One region of the Shinella sp. HY16 genome, then DNA from elsewhere that is predicted to be linked to it. Evidence: riboswitches for the same ligand, from Rfam matches in the RefSeq annotation. Region 1 holds a riboswitch; the other holds the start of a gene.
What was found. Region 1 has a riboswitch for FMN ahead of K0P03_RS11860 (6,7-dimethyl-8-ribityllumazine synthase). Riboswitches for the same ligand answer to the same signal wherever they lie in the genome.

Region 1 (9,011 bases):
TTTCGGGCATGGCGGCCGGCGATTCCGGCGGGCGGTTGCAATCGTAGACGAGGCGGGAGAACCGCTGGAAAACCAGGGCCGCATCGAGACGTTCGGCAATGAGGCGCGACACGGCAAGCGCACCGGGATCCCAGGCGATATGGCTTTCAAGCGCCTCCTCGGGCAGGCCGAGCGTGCCGAGCGCCTTCGGAAGCAGGCGGGAAGCATGCTCACAGACCAGGATGACCGGGCCGCGGGCAATACTATTCTCCAGGGCGACGGGGTCGCCCTCTTCTCCAGTCAGAATTCCCATTAGCCTGATCCCCTCGACCGGCTCTTATCGTTAATGAAGAGAATTCTTCACAGTCTGGCCGCTGTCAACGGGGTATTGAAAAAATCTCTTCAAAAAAACATTTGACTCGAATTGTGACAGCGCGCTTTATTTCCGAAACTTCGGCAAAGACCGAAGCGCAGGGGAACAATTTGACGCTCAACCAAGCATCCATGACGGTGTCGGATGTGATCAGTGCCCATTTCGATGCGTTGACCCGCGCCGAAAAGCAGCTGGCCACGTCGCTGCTCGACAACTATCCCGTCTCCGGCCTCGGCAGCATCACCACGGTGGCGGAAAACGCCGGCGTGTCGACGCCGACCGTCGCCCGCATGGTGCAGAAGCTCGGTTTCCGGGGCTTCCCGGATTTCCAGGCACGCCTCCACCACGAGCTGGAAGCCACCCTGTCGAACCCGATCAGCAAACACGACCGCTGGGCGACCAAGGCACCGGGCACGCACATCCTCAACCGCTTCGCCGACGCGATCATGACCAACCTGCGCCAGACGCTCTCGCAGGTGGAAACCGCCGAATTCGACAGTGCCGCCGCCCTCCTCGCCGATCGCCAGCGCAGCATCTACATCATCGGTGGGCGCATCACGAAGGCGCTCGCCGACTACCTCTTCACCCATCTCCAGGTCATCCGCCCGAACGTCACGCAGATCGCCGCCAATCCCAGTTCCTGGCCGCATTATGTGCTGAACATGAAGGCCGGCGACGTGCTCGTCATCTTCGATATCCGCCGCTACGAGCAGGAGATGGAGACGCTCGGCCGCGCCGCCCGCGAGCGCGGCGTGGAAATCGTTCTCTTCACCGACCAGTGGGCTTCGCCCGTCGCCAAGGTCGCGGCGAAGGTCTTTCGCGTGCATATCGAGGTGCCTTCCGCCTGGGACTCGTCCGTCGTGACGCTGTTCATCGTGGAGGCGCTGATCGAAGCCGTCCAGAGTTCGGGCTGGGAGGAAACCAGCGGCCGAATGAAAACGCTGGAGGGCCTCTTCGAGGCCAGCCGGCTTTTTCGCAAACCCCGGTCGGAGGTTCCCGGCAAGACCTGATAGACATCAGAAAAAAACGAAATAAAACTGTCACATAAGCTTCATCTGCCGCCAGTATCAGCTTCGCCGAAGTTGACTGACTCACAAAAGGAGAACACCCGTGATGTCACATACGAAACGTCTGCTTTCGCTCTCCACCGCGCTGGCAATTGCCATTCCCTCGCTCGCCTTCGCCGAGCCGAGCGCCGAGCTCATCGAAGCGGCGAAGAAGGAAGGCATGCTGACGACGATCGCACTGCCGCACGACTGGTGCGGTTATGGTGACGTCATCGCCTCCTTCAAGGCAAAGTATCCGGAAATCCAGGTCAACGAACTGAACCCGGATGCCGGTTCGGCTGACGAAATCGAAGCCATCAAGGCCAACAAGGACAACAAGGGCCCGCAGTCGCCCGACGTGATCGACGTCGGTCTCGCCTTCGGCCCGTCGGCCAAGGCCGAAGGCCTGCTGCAGCCCTACAAGGTCTCCACCTGGGACGAAATCCCGGACACCATCAAGGACGCCGAAGGCTACTGGTACGGCGACTATTACGGCGTGATGTCCCTTCTCGTGAACAAGGACCTCGTCGCCAACACGCCGAAGGACTGGGCCGACCTCCTGAAGCCGGAATATGCCGGTCAGGTCGCGCTCGCCGGCGACCCGCGTGCGTCCAACCAGGCTATCCTCGGCGTTCTCGCCGCCGGTCTCGGCAAGGGTGCAAAGTCCGGCAAGGAAGCCGGTGAGGCAGGCCTTGCCTACTTCGCCGAAATGAACAAGGCTGGCAACTTCGTCCCTGTTATCGGCAAGTCCGGCACGCTGGCACAGGGTTCCACCCCGATCGTGATTGCCTGGGACTACAACGCGCTCGGCTGGGCCAAGACCCTCAACGGCAACCCGCCGACGGAAGTCGTCGTTCCCGCGACGGGCGTTCTCGCCGGCGTCTACGTTCAGGGCATCTCGGCCTATGCGCCGCACCCGAACGCCGCCAAGCTGTGGATGGAGCACCTGTACTCCGACGAAGGTCAGCTCGGCTGGCTGAAGGGCTATTGCCATCCGGCACGCTTCAACGCCATGGTCAAGGCCGGCAAGGTTCCGCAGGACCTGATCGACGCCCTGCCGCCGGCAGAATCCTATGAAAAGGCCTACTTCCCGACGCTCGAGGAAGTCGATGCCAACAAGGCTGCCGTGACCGGCGCCTGGGACAGCGTCGTCGGCGCGAACGTGCAGTAAACGACATCCCCCGTCGCCCCGGCTGCAAGGCCGGGGCGACGATTGCGGTATGCCAATGACGGCAACCCTTTGAGGCCACCTTAATGTCATCAGACAGCTCAGCCGCACCGCCGCCCGCGCGGGCGCCCTTCCGCCTCCCGCTGCACTGGCTCGGCGCCGTGCCGTTCGCGATCTTCGTCCTGTTGTTCCTGATCATGCCGACGATGCGCATCGTCATCGGCGCCTTTCAGACGCCGGACGGCAGCTTCACCCTGGACAACATCCGGGGCCTGTTCACCACATCCATCCTCTCGGCCTACTGGATCTCGATCAAGATCTCCATCGCCTCCGCCCTGCTCGGCTGCCTGATCGGCTTTTCCGTCGCGGCCGCCGCGGTGCTCGGCGGCCTGCCGAAATGGATCCGCGGCCCGCTGCTGACCTTTTCCGGCGTCGCCTCCAACTTCGCCGGCGTGCCGCTCGCCTTCGCCTTCCTTGCGACGCTCGGCCCCGTCGGTCTCCTGACGGTGTTCCTGAAGACCCAGCTCGGCATCGACCTGCGCGCCCTCGGCTTCAACATCCTGTCCTTCTGGGGTCTCACGGTCACCTATCTCTTCTTCCAGATCCCGCTGATGATCCTCATCATCACGCCTGCGCTCGACGGTCTGAAGCGTGAATGGCGGGAGGCGGCGCAGATCCTTGGTGCGACGAACGCGCAGTACTGGCGCATGGTCGCCTTCCCGATCCTGCTGCCCTCCTTCCTCGGCACGCTGGCGCTGCTCTTCGCCAACGCCTTCGGGGCCGTGGCCACCGCCATCGCGCTTACGGGCTCCTCGCTCTCCATCGTGCCGATCCTGCTTTTCGCGCAGATCCGCGGCGACGTGCTCGGCAATCCGCATCTCGGTTACGCCCTCGCCTTCGGCATGATCGTCGTGACGGGCATCGCCAACACGATCTACATCTGGCTGCGCGCCCGCAGTGAAAGGTGGCTGAAATGAAGAAGTTCTGGGCCTGGGGCGCCCTCATCTTCGGGCTGCTCTATTTCATCCTGCCGCTCCTCGGCATGACCAACTTCTCGCTGAAGATGCGCCGCGGCGTCTATTCGCTGGATGCCTATGCCGTCGTGCTCGGCGATCCGCGCTTCCAGGAGACCTTCACCTATTCGATCCTGATGGCGCTCGCGACCATCGTCTTCGGCGTGCTGCTGGTGGTACCGACCGCCTACTGGGTGCGCCTGAAGCTGCCGGGCCTTCGTCCCTATATCGAGTTCATCACGCTCTTGCCGCTGGTCATCCCGGCCATCGTCATCGTCTTCGGCTATATCAGGCTCTACAACACCTCGAGCTGGCTGCCGCTGACGGGTTCGATCACCGGCACGAACATCCTCCTGATGTTCGGCTATGCGACGCTGGCGCTGCCCTACATGTATCGCTCCGTCGATACGGGCCTTCGCTCCATCGACATCGCCACGCTGACGGAGGCCGCGCAGAGCCTCGGCGCCGGCTGGACGACGATCCTCGCCAAGATCATCCTGCCGAACGTTCTGGTCGCCGTGCTGTCGGGCGCGTTCCTGACCTTCGCCATCGTCATCGGCGAGTTCACCATGGCCGCCCTGCTCAACCGCCCGGCTTTCGGCCCGTACATGCAGCTTCTCGGCGCCAATCGCGCCTACGAGCCGGCGGCGCTTGCGGTGATGTCCTTCGCGCTGACCTGGGGCTGCCTCGGCCTGATCCAGCTTGTTTCCCGTTTCCAGAAGGGCGCGCAGAGCGCGACTTAAGGATTTTCCATGAGCTTTCTCACTCTTACCAGCCTCCAGAAGTCCTTCGGCCCCGTTCAGGTCGTCAAGGATTTCAACATGTCGATCGAAAAGGGCGAGTTCGTCTCGTTCCTCGGCCCGTCGGGCTGCGGCAAGACCACCGTGCTGCGCATGATCGCCGGCTTCGAGACGCCGTCGGGCGGGGCGATCACCATCGATGGCAAGAGCCAGGTGAACCTGCGTCCCAACCAGCGCAACATCGGCATGGTGTTCCAGGCCTACGCCCTCTTCCCGAACATGAACGTCGCGGAAAACGTCGCCTTCGGCCTCAAGGTCGCCGGCCGGCCCAAGGCGGAGATCGACGCCCGCGTCAAGGAAATGCTCGGGCTGATCAAGCTCGACCATCTCGCCGACCGCTACCCCTACCAGATGTCCGGCGGCCAGCAGCAGCGTGTGGCGCTCGCCCGCGCGCTGGCGCCCAAGCCCCAGGTTCTCCTGCTCGACGAACCGCTCTCCGCCCTCGACGCCAAGATCCGCGTGTCGCTGCGCGAGGAAATCCGGCAGATCCAGCAGCAGCTCGGCATCACCACGGTCTTCGTCACCCATGACCAGGAAGAAGCCCTGTCGATCTCCGACCGCATCGTCGTGATGAATGCCGGCAAGGCGGACCAGATCGGCAAACCGGCCGATATCTACAACCGGCCGGCAACCCGCTTCGTCGCCAGTTTTGTCGGCACGCTGAACCTCATCGAGGCGAAAGTCGTCGACCCCGCCGCCAACCGCGTCTCGATCGGCGATCAGGGCGTGACGCTGCGCGAGCCGCTCGGCAATGCGAAGGCCGGCGACACCGTCTCGCTGGCACTGCGCCCGGAAGCCGGCTCCATCGCGCCCGATGCCAAGGGCGACACGGCGCTGACGGGCGAGGTCGTCTCCTCGAACTTCCTCGGCTCGGTCATCCGCACCCGCATGAAGGTCGGCGGCAGCGTCATCTCCTTCGACATGTTCAACAGCCCGGGCCTCGTGCCGCCGACCGTCGGCGACACGGTCACGCTGCGCTTCACGGCCGGCGATCTCCTGGTCATCCGCGACTGAGCAGTCCGGCGCGGCCGTGAAGCACTTTTCCAAGCTTCGGCCACGCTTTGGAAAAATCTGTCGTGATTTGCGTCTTTTGCGTCGCCCGCGGGTTTGATCTGCGGGCGCTCGCCGGTTAGTCTTCACCCGTTCTCAGGGCGGGGCGAAACTCCCCACCGGCGGTATCGGGCGTCAAAACCCGGAGCCCGCAAGCGCCTTCCGCAAAACGGAAGGGTCAGCAGATCCGGTGCGATGCCGGAGCCGACGGTCACAGTCCGGATGGAAGAGAGCAAGCAGGAGAAACCCGCCGTCACTGGTGGGCCGCGTCCTGCGTGTTCGCCCAAGGGGACCGTTGCAAAATGGCTCAACCCTTGAAAGGCCTAGACATGAATGTGAATGCCACCCCCTCCGCCCGCATCGCCGTCATCCGTGCCCGCTGGCACGCCGGCATCGTCGATCAGGCGGTCGATTCCTTCGTCGCCGAATGGACCGCGCTCGGCGGCCGCGCCGAAGAGGTCGATATCATCGACGTGCCCGGCGCCCTCGAAATCCCGCTGCATGCCCAGCTTCTCGCCCGCACGGGCCGTTACTCCGCCATTCTCGGCGTCGCCCTCGTCGTCGATGGCGGCATCTACCGCCACGATTTCGTCGCCGGCACCGTGGTGGACGCGATCGTGCGCGTCGGGCTCGACACCAACGTGCCGGTGCTCTCGGCCGTGCTGACGCCGCACAATTTCCAGGAATCGGACGCCCACATCGCCTTCTTCCGCGACCATTTCGTCATCAAGGGCAAGGAAGCCGCCAACGCGGCCCGGCAGATCATCGATGCCCGGGCGCAGGTGGCGCTGGCGACGGTCGCCTGAATCAAAGTTTGAAGGCGCGGAATCGATCTGTCAGGACGGGCCCGCAAACCGTTGAAAAGACTAGACGGGGCCCGGCAGCCATGCCGGGCCTTTTGCGTGGGCTACCCCCATCACGCCCTGCATGCCCGTCGCCCCCCTGAAAGCGCCACGGTCACCCCAGTCACTATGTTTTCCTTCGCACGCCTGCGCCCTTCTCCCTAACCTCTTCGTCATGGTCGGGTTCGAACTGCAATCCACGCCCCACCAGCGGCACGGATCCTCAGGTCAAGCCCGAGGACGACGGAGGGAGGAGAACCGCCTCTGCTCTTTCCAGTCGACATGCCTGCCGCCCCGTCTACCCCTGAAGGTTCTTCAGATAGATCGACAGCAGCTGGATCTGCGAGGAGATGCCGAGTTTGCGGTAGACGTTGCGGCGATGGACTTTCACCGTGCCGGTGGAGATATCGAGCTTCAGGCCGATCGATTCCGACGAGTGCCCCTGCAGGACGAGTTCGATGATCGAGGCCTCGCGATCCGTCAGGTTCAGCTTGCGCCACACCCGGTCGGCCGCGCTCACCGGTTCGCTCCGGCGGCCTCGTCCCTGCCCCGTTTCTGCAAAGCGCTCGCCAAGGCCACTCCAGGCGCGCCGCACGAGGGCGGCGACGAAGGGTTCGGTATCGCTGAGCAGCGCAAATTCCTGCACCGGAAAGACACCGGTCTTCTCCCGCCGCATCAGCGAGACCACAACGGTCACGCCACCTTCCACCGGAACGAAGAAGCCGAGCTCTTCGGCAAGCCGCGTCTGCGAATAATAGGTGCGGAAATACTCGCTCGAGAAGAACCGGTCCGGCGCCAGCTCCCGCATGCGGAAGATGCCGGCGCGGCCGGCCCGTGTCGTGCGGTAGAACGGATCGAGCAGGTAGGGTCCGGCCTGGTAGAGCGTTACGAAGACGTGGTGGTCATCCGCATCGAAGGTGCTGAAGAGATCGATCGGCCGCGCCTTCTCGTGATAGGCGAAGATGACGATGTCGTCGAAACGCACCAGGGCCCGCATCATCGCAAGCAGGGTCTCGCCGGTCTGCCGGTCGCTGGTCTGCCGGTCGGCGTTTTCCGGCGCACCGGTCCAGTCCGCAAGCGTGTGAAAAAGTGCCGTGAAATCCACCCGCATGACGCCGCCGCTCCCCCGATCCTCCCGCGGCAACCGAAATGGGCTGTCGCTGGATATACTCCTTCCACAGCCGATTTACGGATAAAATACCTCTCTCGGGGTATATACCACCCATCGGCCGCTGACTAGCATTCCTCCCGACGGTGGCCAAGGCGACAGAGATCGCCAAGAGACCAGCAACCGCAGGGAACAGACGTGACATCCGCCCCAACGAACGACATCGAGTTCCGTTCGGTGACCAAGCGCTATGGCGCGGTGACCGCGGTCTCCGACATCAATCTCTCCGTGCCGAAGGGCGCCTTCGTCGCGCTTCTCGGCCCGTCCGGCTGCGGCAAGACCACGTGCCTCAGGATGATCGGCGGCTTCGAACAGCCGAGCGAGGGCGAGGTGCTGATCGCCGGCAGTATCGCCAACGGCGTTCCGGCCTATCGCCGCCCGGTCAACATGGTTTTCCAGCAATACGCCCTCTTCCCGCATTTCGACGTGGAGAAGAACGTCGCCTACGGGCTGAAACAGCTGCGCCCGAGGCTACCGGCGGCAGAGATCGCCCGCCGCGTCGGCGAGGCGCTGGAGATGGTACGTCTCACCGGCTTTGCCAGGCGCCGCATCCATGAAATGTCCGGCGGCCAGCAGCAGCGCGTGGCGCTCGCCCGCGCGCTCGTCAACAAGCCCTCCGTCCTCCTTCTCGACGAGCCGCTCGCCGCACTCGACAAGAAGCTGCGCACCGCCATGCAGATCGAGTTGCAGACGTTGCAGCGCGATCTCGGCATCACCTTCGTGCTCGTCACGCACGACCAGGAGGAAGCGCTGTCGATGAGCGACCTCGTCTGTGTGATGAGCGCCGGCCGCATCCGTCAGCTCGCGACGCCCCAGGAGGTCTACGACCGGCCTGCCGATCTTTTCGTCGCCGACTTCGTCGGCAAGACGAACCGCTTTTCCGGCACGCTGGAGGCCGGCGGGACCGTGCGTCTCGGCAACGGCTCGGCGCTGCCCGCCGCACGCGACGACCTCGTGCCGGGCGCGGTCACGGTCGCGCTCCGCCCGGAGGCGATCCGCCTGTCGCGCGGAGCGGCCGGCACGACCACGCTGGAAGGCACGGTCACGCACCGCATCTTCCTTGGTTCGGCAGCCGAGTACTCCGTCGCCGTCGACGGGCTCGGCGACCTGCTCGTCACCGCCGAACGCCACAGCCAATCACAAAACGACCTCGTCGCGCCGGGCGAACGGGTCGCCATAAGCTTCGACCCCGGCCAGACGCATATCTTTCCGGCCTGAGGGAAACAGGCCCAACAGGGGAACAGTATCATGTCGAAATGGTTCAGAGAGAATGCCCCGATCAGTGCTCGGGATTTAACGGACGAGTTCATGCGGCTGAAGCGCGGATCCGTGTCGCGCCGCCACTTCCTTGCCGTCACCGGCCTTGGCCTTGCCGCCGCCGTACTGGCCCGCCAGCCCGGGCTCTTCACCTCCGAGGCCCATGCGCAGGAGGACCTCGGCTCCACCATGTCGCTGGCCACCTGGCCGAACTACCATGACCCGGCGACCTTCGAGGCCTTCACCGCCGCAACGGGCGTCGCCGTCGAGGTGAATGTCTTCGGCTCCAACGAGGAGATGCTGGCAAAACTCCAG
Region 2 (9,011 bases), on a different contig from region 1:
CGCGCCCGGCGGGTACGCGGTCGAGCAGCCACTTCATCTTGGGGCCGGGGAACATCGGATCGATGGGAAGGCCGGTCAGCGCAGCAACACGCGGCGCATGGCCCGCCGCGATCAGCTCGGCGCAGGCCGGCGCGCTGCGGCGGCATTGCCAGCTCACGACGGGTCCGAGCGGTTCGCCGGTCTCGGCATCCCAGATGGTGACGGATTCGCGCTGGTTGGAGATGGCGATGCCGATAATCTCGACGCTGGGGCCGGCGGCAAGGCACGCAGCGATCGCCTCCTGCACGGAGGCCCAGAGACGTAGCGGGCTTTGTTCAACCCAGCCCGGCTGCGGATGCTCGATGCCGACAGGGGAGGCGCCGCGGGCAAGGATCCCGCCGTCCGTGGAGACAAGCACGGCTTTCGAATTCGTGGTGCCCTGGTCGATGGCGAGGATGGCGGTCGTCATGGTGGCTCCGGTGAGCGGAATTGGAGGGGGCGCGGCGAAAGGGAGGTCTTGCCGCGCCCGGCGCGAAATCTAACCGCGCGGGATCACGCGTGGGAAGCTTTTCGCGCAATCAGGGCGACGGCCGCCTCGGCGATGGCGGCGGGCGACATGCCGAACTCGTCGAGCAGGAACTCGGCGGAGCCGGTGGGTGCGAAAATGCCGGGCACGCCGAGGATCTTCATCGGTACGGGCGCTTCCGCCACGACGACTTCGGCGATGGCGGAGCCGAGGCCGCCGAAGGTCGAGTGCTCCTCCGCCGTCAGGATGGCGCCGGTCTCGTGCGCCGCGGCGACCACGGCCTCGACGTCGATCGGCCGGACGGTCGCCATGTTGAGGACACGCGCCTCGATGCCCTGTTCGGCGAGGATGGTGGCGGCCTTTACCATGCGATGGGTCAGCGTGCCATTGGCAATGAGGGTGACGGCATCGCCGTTGCGCAGCAGGTTGGCCTTACCGAGCGCGAAGGTGTGGCCGGCCGGCAGCAGGTCCGGTACGCCGACGCGCGAGAGGCGCAGAAAGACGGGGCCGTCATATTTCGCGGCCCATTCCACGGCGGCGGCGGTCTCGATGGAATCGCAAGGCGCGATGACCGGCAGGTTCGGCAGGACGCGCGTCCAGGCGAAATCCTCGATCGAATGGTGCGTCGGGCCGAGCTCGCCATAGGCCATGCCGGAGGAAATGCCGACGAGCTTCACATTGGCGTTGGAATAGGCGATGTCGGCCTTGATCTGCTCCAGCGAGCGGCCGGTGAGGAAGCAGGCGGCGGCGCAGACGAAGGGCAGCAGACCGCCATTGGCAAGGCCTGCGCCGACGCCGACAAGGTTCTGCTCGGCGATGCCGACATTGACGAGGCGTTCGGGCCACTTGGCCTTGAAGCCGCCGAGCTTGGAAGAGCCGACGGAATCGTTGCAGACGGCCACGACCTTGGGATTGTCGGCGCCGAGGCGCTCCAGCACCGCGACGAAGGCGTCGCGGCAATCGTGAAGCTTAACGGAAGGGGTTACGGCGTTCATCAAAGGGCCTCCGAAAGCTCAGCCACGGCAATTTCGTATTGTTCGGCATTGGGCACCTTGTGGTGCCAGTCGACCTTGTCCTGCATGAAGGAAATGCCGTGGCCCTTGTTTGTGTGGGCGACGATGCAATGCGGGCGAGCCCCTCGTTTTTCCAGCGCTGGAACGATTTCGTCCATGGCATTGCCATTGATCTCGGTGACATCCCAGCGGAAGGCTTCGAGCTTGGCGGGGAAGGGGGCGAGATTGTTGGTGTCCTCAAGCGAAGCACCCTGCTGGAAGCGGTTGTGGTCGATGATCAGCGTCAGGTTGTCGAGGCCGAACTGCGCGGCCGAGGCGATCGCCTCCCAGTTGGAACCTTCCTGCATCTCGCCGTCCCCGGTCAGCACATAGATGCGGTAGGTCGCGCCGGTCAGCTTGGCGGCCTTCGCCATGCCCACCGCGACCGGCAGGCCATGGCCGAGCGGGCCGGTATTGGTCTCGACGCCCGGCACCTTGTTGCAGTTCGGGTGGCCGTTAAGTCGCGAATGCGGCTTCAGGAAGGTCGCGATTTCCTCCTCGGGGATGAAACCGCGCTTGGCGAGCGTGACGTAAAGCGCCAGGGCCACATGTCCCTTCGACAGCACGAACCGGTCGCGATCCGGCCGCTTCGGCTCGTCCGGCGAAACGTTGAGGATGCGAAAATAAAGCGCCGTCAGGATGTCGATGGCGGACATTTCCCCACCGATATGGCCTGCGCCTGCTTCAAACACCGCTTGCAGATCGCGAAGGCGGATCTGGCGAGCGATACGGTCGAGATCGTTCGGATGCATGAAATCCTCATGATGAATAAATATACATTGATAGATATATTTGCACGAGTGGTCTGCAAGTCAAGGAAAAATTCCATCAGTGAGTTCTAAAAAATTCGGGAAGGGCGCCTTGACACACTCCAACGGGATGCGATACGAATTTACACACACTAATGAATATTTATGCTGCAGAGAAAACGCAAGACCGAGAACGGCCGGGAGGAGTGCTCATGGTGGCGGATGTGAAGGAAAGACAGGGCTTCGCAGGCGTGATGCTGCCGTCGCTGCGCGGCGCCACGGGGCCGCTGATCGGCCTCATCGTGCTGTGCCTCTTTCTCACCTTTGCGACGGACAAGTTCCTGTCGGTACGCAACTTCCTCAACGTTCTGGACCAGATCACGGTGCTCGGCGTCATGGCCGTCGGCATGACGATGGTCATCCTGATCGGTGGCATCGACCTTGCGGTCGGCTCGGTCATGGCGCTCGCCATGATGGTGCTGGGTTATCTCAACGTCGTCGCCGGCGTGCCGATGGGGCTTGCCATTCCGCTGGCGCTGGCGGCGGCCGCCTTGAACGGCCTGATCGCCGGGCTTCTGATCACGCGCTTCAACGTGCCGGCCTTCATCGCGACGCTCGCCATGATGTCGATCACCCGCGGCCTTGCCAACATGATCACCGACGGCCAGCAGATCATCGGCTTTCCGGCCTGGTTCAACATGATGGCCATCGTGCGCTTCGGCGGCTTCCTGACGCTCACCGTCGCCGTGATGATCGTCGTCTTCATCGTCGGCCTTCTCTACCAGCGCTACCGCCATGGTGGGCGCGTGCTCTACGCCATCGGCGGCAATGCCGAAGTCGCGCGTCTTGCCGGCATCAATGTCCAGCGCGCCACCGTGCTCGTCTATGTCGTGTGCAGCTTCCTTGCCGGCCTCTCGGGCATGGTGCTCGCCGCCCGGCTCGACTCCGTGCAGCCTTCCTCGGGCGTCTCCTATGAACTCGACGCCATCGCGGCGGTCGTCATCGGCGGCACTTCGCTTTCGGGCGGCACGGGCGGCATCGGCGGCACCATCATCGGCGTCCTCATCATCGGCGTGCTGCGCAACGGTCTCAACCTGCTCAGCGTCTCGCCCTTCATGCAGCAGGTCATCATCGGCGCCGTCATCGTGCTCGCCGTGACGGCCGAGACCTACCGCAAGCGCAAGTAGGACCGTTCACCCCCGCTGCCGGCGGGGAGGCGAAAACGGCCCGCAATGGTGCGGGCCGGCAAAAGGAAGGCGGCTTCCTGCAGGGGCGGGGGCTGCCGGGCAACCCGGAGGAGAAACCATGAAACTGTCCAAAATGCTGATCGCGGCGAGCGCCGTGTCCGTGCTCGCACTTCCCGCAACCGCCGCCGAGGTCAAGAAGATCGGCCTTGCCGTGCCGAACCTGCAGGCCGACTTCTTCAACCAGATCAAGCTCGGCGTCGAGAAACATGCCAAGGAAAAGGGTATCGAAGTCGTCGTGGTCGATGCCAAGAACGACACCAACACCCAGGTCAGCCAGGTGCAGGACCTGATGACGCAGGACATCAACGCCTTCATCTACATTCCGGCGGGCGCTGCCGCCGCCGCCGTGCCGACCCGCCTTGCCCGCGAGGCCGGCATTCCCGTCATCAACGTCGACCGTACGCCCGAGGGCGCGCCGGGTGATACGTTCATCGCCGGCGAGAGCGTCGAATCCGCCTATGAAGTCTGCAAGTACATCATCGGCAAGGCCGGTGGCGCGGGTAAGATGGCGATCATTCACGGCCAGAAGGGCACGACACCGGAAGTCGACCGCTTCACCGGCTGCAAGCGCGCTATCGATGAGGCCAAGGGTGTCGAGTTGATCGACCAGCAGTGGAGCAACATGTGGTCGGCCGACGAAGGTTTCACGATCGCGCAGAACATGCTGCAGGCCAACCCGGACATCACGATCATCTTCGGCCAGGCCGACGGTCTCGCCATGGGTGCCGCCAAGGCGGTCGACGTCGCCAACCTCTCGGACAAGGTGATCATCGGCGGCTATGACGGCGACGTCTCGGCCCTCGAATACCTCGCCAAGTGCAAGGGCCCGTTCATAGCCACTGCGACGCAGAGCACGCAGAAGATGGGCGTTCTCGCTGTCGAATCCGCGCTCGCCGTCGCCGCAGGCCAGAAGGTCGAGGAGCGCCAGACGCCGAATGCCGTGCTGACGACCTGCGAGAATGCGCCGGAATTCGTCAAGAGCCACCCGTAACCGCAAAGGCAGCAGCGCCATGACGACCCGCTCTCCCATCCTGTCGCTCCGCGGGATTCAGAAATCCTACGGTCCGATCAAGGTTCTTCACGGTGTCGATCTCGACATCCATCCGGGAGAGGTCGTGGCGCTGCTCGGCGAGAACGGTGCCGGGAAATCGACCTTGTCGAACATCATTTCCGGTACCGTTCAACCCTCCGCCGGAGAGATGACCTGGCTCGGCAAGCCCTATGCCCCCGCAAATCCCCGCGCCGCCATGGACGAGGGGGTCGGCATGATTCACCAGGAACTGAAGCTGCTGCCGAAGCTGTCCATTGCCGAGAACGTCTTCGTCGGCCGCTATCCCATGACATCCGGCCGGCTCGACCGCAAGACGATGGAGGACAAGGCGCGCGCCGGCCTCCAGCGCCTTGGCCTCGACGTTTCGCCTGATCGCCTCGTCGAAGGGCTTTCGACCGGAAAACAGCAACTCATCGAAATCGCCAAGGCGCTGACGCTCAATGCGCGCCTGCTCATCCTCGACGAGCCGACCGCGGCGCTCGGCGGCGAGGAGACGCAGGCCCTCTTCCGGCAGATCGAGCGGCTGAAATCCGAAGGCGTCGGCATCATCTACATCTCGCACCGGCTGGAGGAAATCCGCCAGATCACCGATCGTATCGTCGTCATGCGCGACGGCGCCAAGGTGCAGGAATTCGACAGCGGCGACGTGCCGATCCGCACGATCGTCGAGGCCATGGTCGGCCGCTCGCTGGAGCGCATGTTCCCCGCGCTCCCCGTGCCGACGGAGGAGGTGACGCTGGAGGTGCGCAGCCTATCCTCACCGACCAAAGCCTTTCGTGACATCAGTTTCGCCGTCCGCAGGGGCGAGGTTTTCGGCATTGCCGGGCTGATGGGCGCCGGCCGCACCGAGCTTGTGCGTGCCATCACCGGCGCCGATCCGATTTCTGCCGGCGACGTGTTTTTGCATGGCAAGCCGGTGACGCCGCGCTCGCCGATCGATGCGATCCGCAACGGCATCGTCCTCGTGCCGGAGGATCGCAAGCTGCAGGGCGTGGTGCTCGACCATTCGATCGCGGAAAATATCGGCTATGCCAACCTCGGCGAGATCGCGCGCAGCGGCTGGCTCTCCACCCGCCGCATTCGCGAATTCGCCGAGGATTACATCAAGAAATTCGGCGTGAAGGGCCGCGGCGGACAGAATGCCGGTGAACTCTCCGGCGGCAACCAGCAGAAGGTGGTGCTGGCCAAATGGCTGGCGCGCAAGCCGCAGGTGGTGGTGCTGGACGAACCGACGCGCGGCATCGACGTCGGCGCCCGCTCGTCGATCTACGATCTCATCATGGACCTTGCGCGGGAGGGCGTCGCCGTCATCGTGGTCAGTTCCGACCTCGAAGAGGTGCTCGGCGTGTCCAGCCGCATCATGGTCATGGCCCAGGGCAAGCAGGCCGGCATCCTGAACCGCGAGGACGCGAACGACGTCTCGGTCATGGAACTGGCAACGATTTGAACAAGGAAGCATTCATGTCCGACATCACGCTCAACGCGCCGAAACTGTTCGATCTCTCCGGCAATGTCGCCTTCGTGACCGGCGCCGGCAGCGGCATCGGCCAGCGCATCGCCATCGGCCTCGCCCAGTGCGGCGCCGATGTCGCGCTGCTCGACCGGCGCACCGACGACGGCCTCGCCCGGACGGCCGACTTCATCGCCCGGGCCGGACGCCGCAGCATCCAGATCGCCGCCGATGTCACCAGCGGCGCGGCGCTCGCCGAGGCGGTCGCCCGCACCGAAGCGGAACTCGGCTCCCTGACGCTCGCCGTCAATGCGGCCGGCATCGCCAACGCCAATCCGGCGGAGGAGATGGCGGAAGACCAGTTCCAGACGATGATGGACATCAACCTGAAGGGCGTTTTCCTCTCCTGCCAGGCCGAAGCCCGTGCCATGTTGAAGACCGGCCGCGGCGCGATCGTCAATATCGCCTCGATGTCCGGTGTCATCGTCAACCGCGGCCTCAGCCAGTGCCACTACAATGCCTCCAAGGCCGGCGTCATCCACATGACCAAGTCGATGGCGATGGAATGGGTCGGCCGCGGCATCCGCGTCAACACGATCAGCCCGGGCTACACCGCGACGCCGATGAACACCCGGCCGGAAATGGTGCACCAGACGAAACTCTTCGAGGAACAGACGCCGATGCAGCGCATGGCAGCTGTCGACGAGATGGTCGGCCCGGCCGTCTTCCTCCTCTCGGAGGCCGCGAGCTTCGTCACCGGCGTCGACCTCCTCGTCGACGGCGGCTTCTGCTGCTGGTAGCCGTCGGGAATTCTGCGCGGCCGGCGATGCCGGCCCTTGCATTCCTCCACCAGAATTCCCTATTTACGCCTGTTCTCAGGGCGGGGTGAAACTCCCCACCGGCGGTATCCGGAGCGATCCGGGAGCCCGCGAGCGCTTCCGTTGACGCGGAAGGTCAGCAGATCCGGTGCGATGCCGGGGCCGACGGTCACAGTCCGGATGGAAGAGGACATGTCTGCGGAACCGTCCTTCACCCGGGCGGTCGCGGGCCTGTTCGCCCAAGGGATTGAAACGCCGGCATCGGCAACCCTTGAAAGGCAATGAAATGGCACTCTCGAAAATTGAAGACGCAATCGCGGCCTTTGCGCGCGGCGGCATGATTGTCGTCGTGGATGACGAAAACCGGGAAAACGAGGGCGATATCATCGTGGCCGCGGATGCGGTGACCCCGGAGGCGATCGCCTTCATGATGAAACACGCCCGCGGGCTGATCTGCGTGGCGATGGAAGGCGAGCGGCTCGATGCGCTCGACATCCCGCTGATGGTTCCGCAGAACACGGAATATCTTCATACGGCCTTCACCGTCTCCGTCGATTACCTTCCCGCCACGACGACCGGAATTTCGGCCGCCGATCGCGCGGCAACCGTCAAGGCGCTCATGGACCCCGCGAGCCGGTCGGAAGACTTCGCCCGTCCGGGCCACATCTTTCCCCTGCGCGCGCATCCGCGTGGGGTGCGCGGCCGTCCGGGCCACACGGAAGCTGCGGTCGATCTCGCGCGCCTTGCCGGCAGGAGCCCGTCGGGCGTGATCTGCGAGGTTGCCAACGATGATGGCACGATGGCCCGTCTGCCCGAACTGATCGATTTCGCGGCCATCCACCAGCTGCCGTTGATCAGCATCGAGGATCTCATCGCCCATGTCGCCGCCCGTGACGGCAACATGCCTGCCGTCGCCGCATAACGATCAGGTCAAGGACCATGCCGCTGCGCGTGAGTTCGGCGGCATGGGCGTGGCAGTTCCGTCAATCCGTTGCGGCGATGTCGTTCGCGGTGTGCAGGAAGGTCTGGAACTGCTCCTCCGGCACGAAGGCGCCGCCCGTGGTCCAGATGATGTGGGTGGCCCCGGTTAGATGGTCGCCGATCCGCTGATATGCGCAGAAGTCCTTGCCCGCCGGATGTTTCACGATGAAATCCGGGCCGGCAAAGCCGGCGGCGGCGGAGGGTTCGAGGCGCAGGTTCTGGCTTTGGTGGGCGCTGAGGAGCCAGCGGAAGAGGGATGCGTCGTCGACGGTGAAGATGCCGGCCAGCATGCGGCGCATGACGGTGGCGACGAAGGCCGACATGCGGGCGACGGCCATGCCGTCCGCTTCCGTTCTGTTGGTCAGGCCGACATCGTAGACCGAGACAAGATCTTCGGAACCGCTCATGAGATGGACCAGCGCACAGGGCGACTGAACCGGCTCCACGAAGAAGCAGTGCACATTGTCCCCGAAGACCTTCTTTGCACCATAGGCGACGCCGCCCGGTGCGCCGCCGATGCCGCAGGGCAGGTAGAGGAACAGCGGATGGTCGGCATCGACGACGATGCCGCGGGCCTGAAGCTGTTCGGCGAGTTCCAGCGCGGCGACGCTGTAGCCGAGGAAAAGGTGCCGGGATTGCTCATCGTCGACGAAATAGATCGTCGGGTCACTCTCGGCGGCGATGCGGGCATTTTCCACCGCGGTCGTATAGTCGGCATCGTGCCGGACAACCTCGACGCCGAGCCGCGTCAGCCGTTCCACCTTCCAGGCCTTGGCATCGGCGGACATATGCACCGTCGCCCTGAAGCCGAGGGCGCGGGCCGCGACGCCCACGCTGAGCCCGAGATTGCCGGTGCTGCCGACGGCGATGGTGTAGCGGGAAAAGAAGGCTTTCGCGTCCGGCGCGGCAAGGCGCCGGATGTCTTCATCCGCCATCAGCAGACCCTCGCGCCGGGCCAACAGTTCGGCAAACAGGAAGACCTCGTAGACGCCGCCGCGCGCCTTGATCGACCCGGCGACGGGAAGGGCGCTGTCCGCCTTGACGAGAAGGGTGCCGAATTGCGCGTCGTCATAGTCCAGCGCCTTGCGCATGGCCTCCAGCGGCACGAGATCGGAGCGGATTTCGCCCCGCGTTGCCTTCAGGTCGGGAAAGCAGGTT

Region 2: another riboswitch for FMN. It lies ahead of ribB (3,4-dihydroxy-2-butanone-4-phosphate synthase); the one in region 1 lies ahead of K0P03_RS11860 (6,7-dimethyl-8-ribityllumazine synthase).

The regions. Positions count from the first base shown of each region.
Region 1 is NZ_JAHYXL010000001.1:2,365,887-2,374,897, forward strand. Features, by position in the region: gene K0P03_RS11830 (N-formylglutamate amidohydrolase) at 1-292, opposite strand, end outside; gene K0P03_RS11835 (MurR/RpiR family transcriptional regulator) at 484-1,362, shown strand; gene K0P03_RS11840 (ABC transporter substrate-binding protein) at 1,463-2,569, shown strand; gene K0P03_RS11845 (ABC transporter permease) at 2,653-3,543, shown strand; gene K0P03_RS11850 (ABC transporter permease) at 3,540-4,322, shown strand; gene K0P03_RS11855 (ABC transporter ATP-binding protein) at 4,332-5,393, shown strand; FMN riboswitch at 5,518-5,667, shown strand; gene K0P03_RS11860 (6,7-dimethyl-8-ribityllumazine synthase) at 5,759-6,235, shown strand; gene K0P03_RS11865 (LuxR family transcriptional regulator) at 6,570-7,382, opposite strand; gene K0P03_RS11870 (ABC transporter ATP-binding protein) at 7,578-8,657, shown strand; gene K0P03_RS11875 (polyamine ABC transporter substrate-binding protein) at 8,688-9,011, shown strand, end outside.
Region 2 is NZ_JAHYXL010000006.1:22,433-31,443, forward strand. Features, by position in the region: gene K0P03_RS31800 (FGGY family carbohydrate kinase) at 1-448, opposite strand, end outside; gene K0P03_RS31805 (transketolase family protein) at 532-1,500, opposite strand; gene K0P03_RS31810 (transketolase) at 1,500-2,309, opposite strand; gene K0P03_RS31815 (ABC transporter permease) at 2,519-3,493, shown strand; gene K0P03_RS31820 (substrate-binding domain-containing protein) at 3,612-4,544, shown strand; gene K0P03_RS31825 (sugar ABC transporter ATP-binding protein) at 4,564-6,051, shown strand; gene K0P03_RS31830 (SDR family oxidoreductase) at 6,066-6,854, shown strand; FMN riboswitch at 6,922-7,068, shown strand; gene ribB (3,4-dihydroxy-2-butanone-4-phosphate synthase) at 7,159-7,794, shown strand; gene K0P03_RS31840 (D-serine ammonia-lyase) at 7,856-9,011, opposite strand, start outside.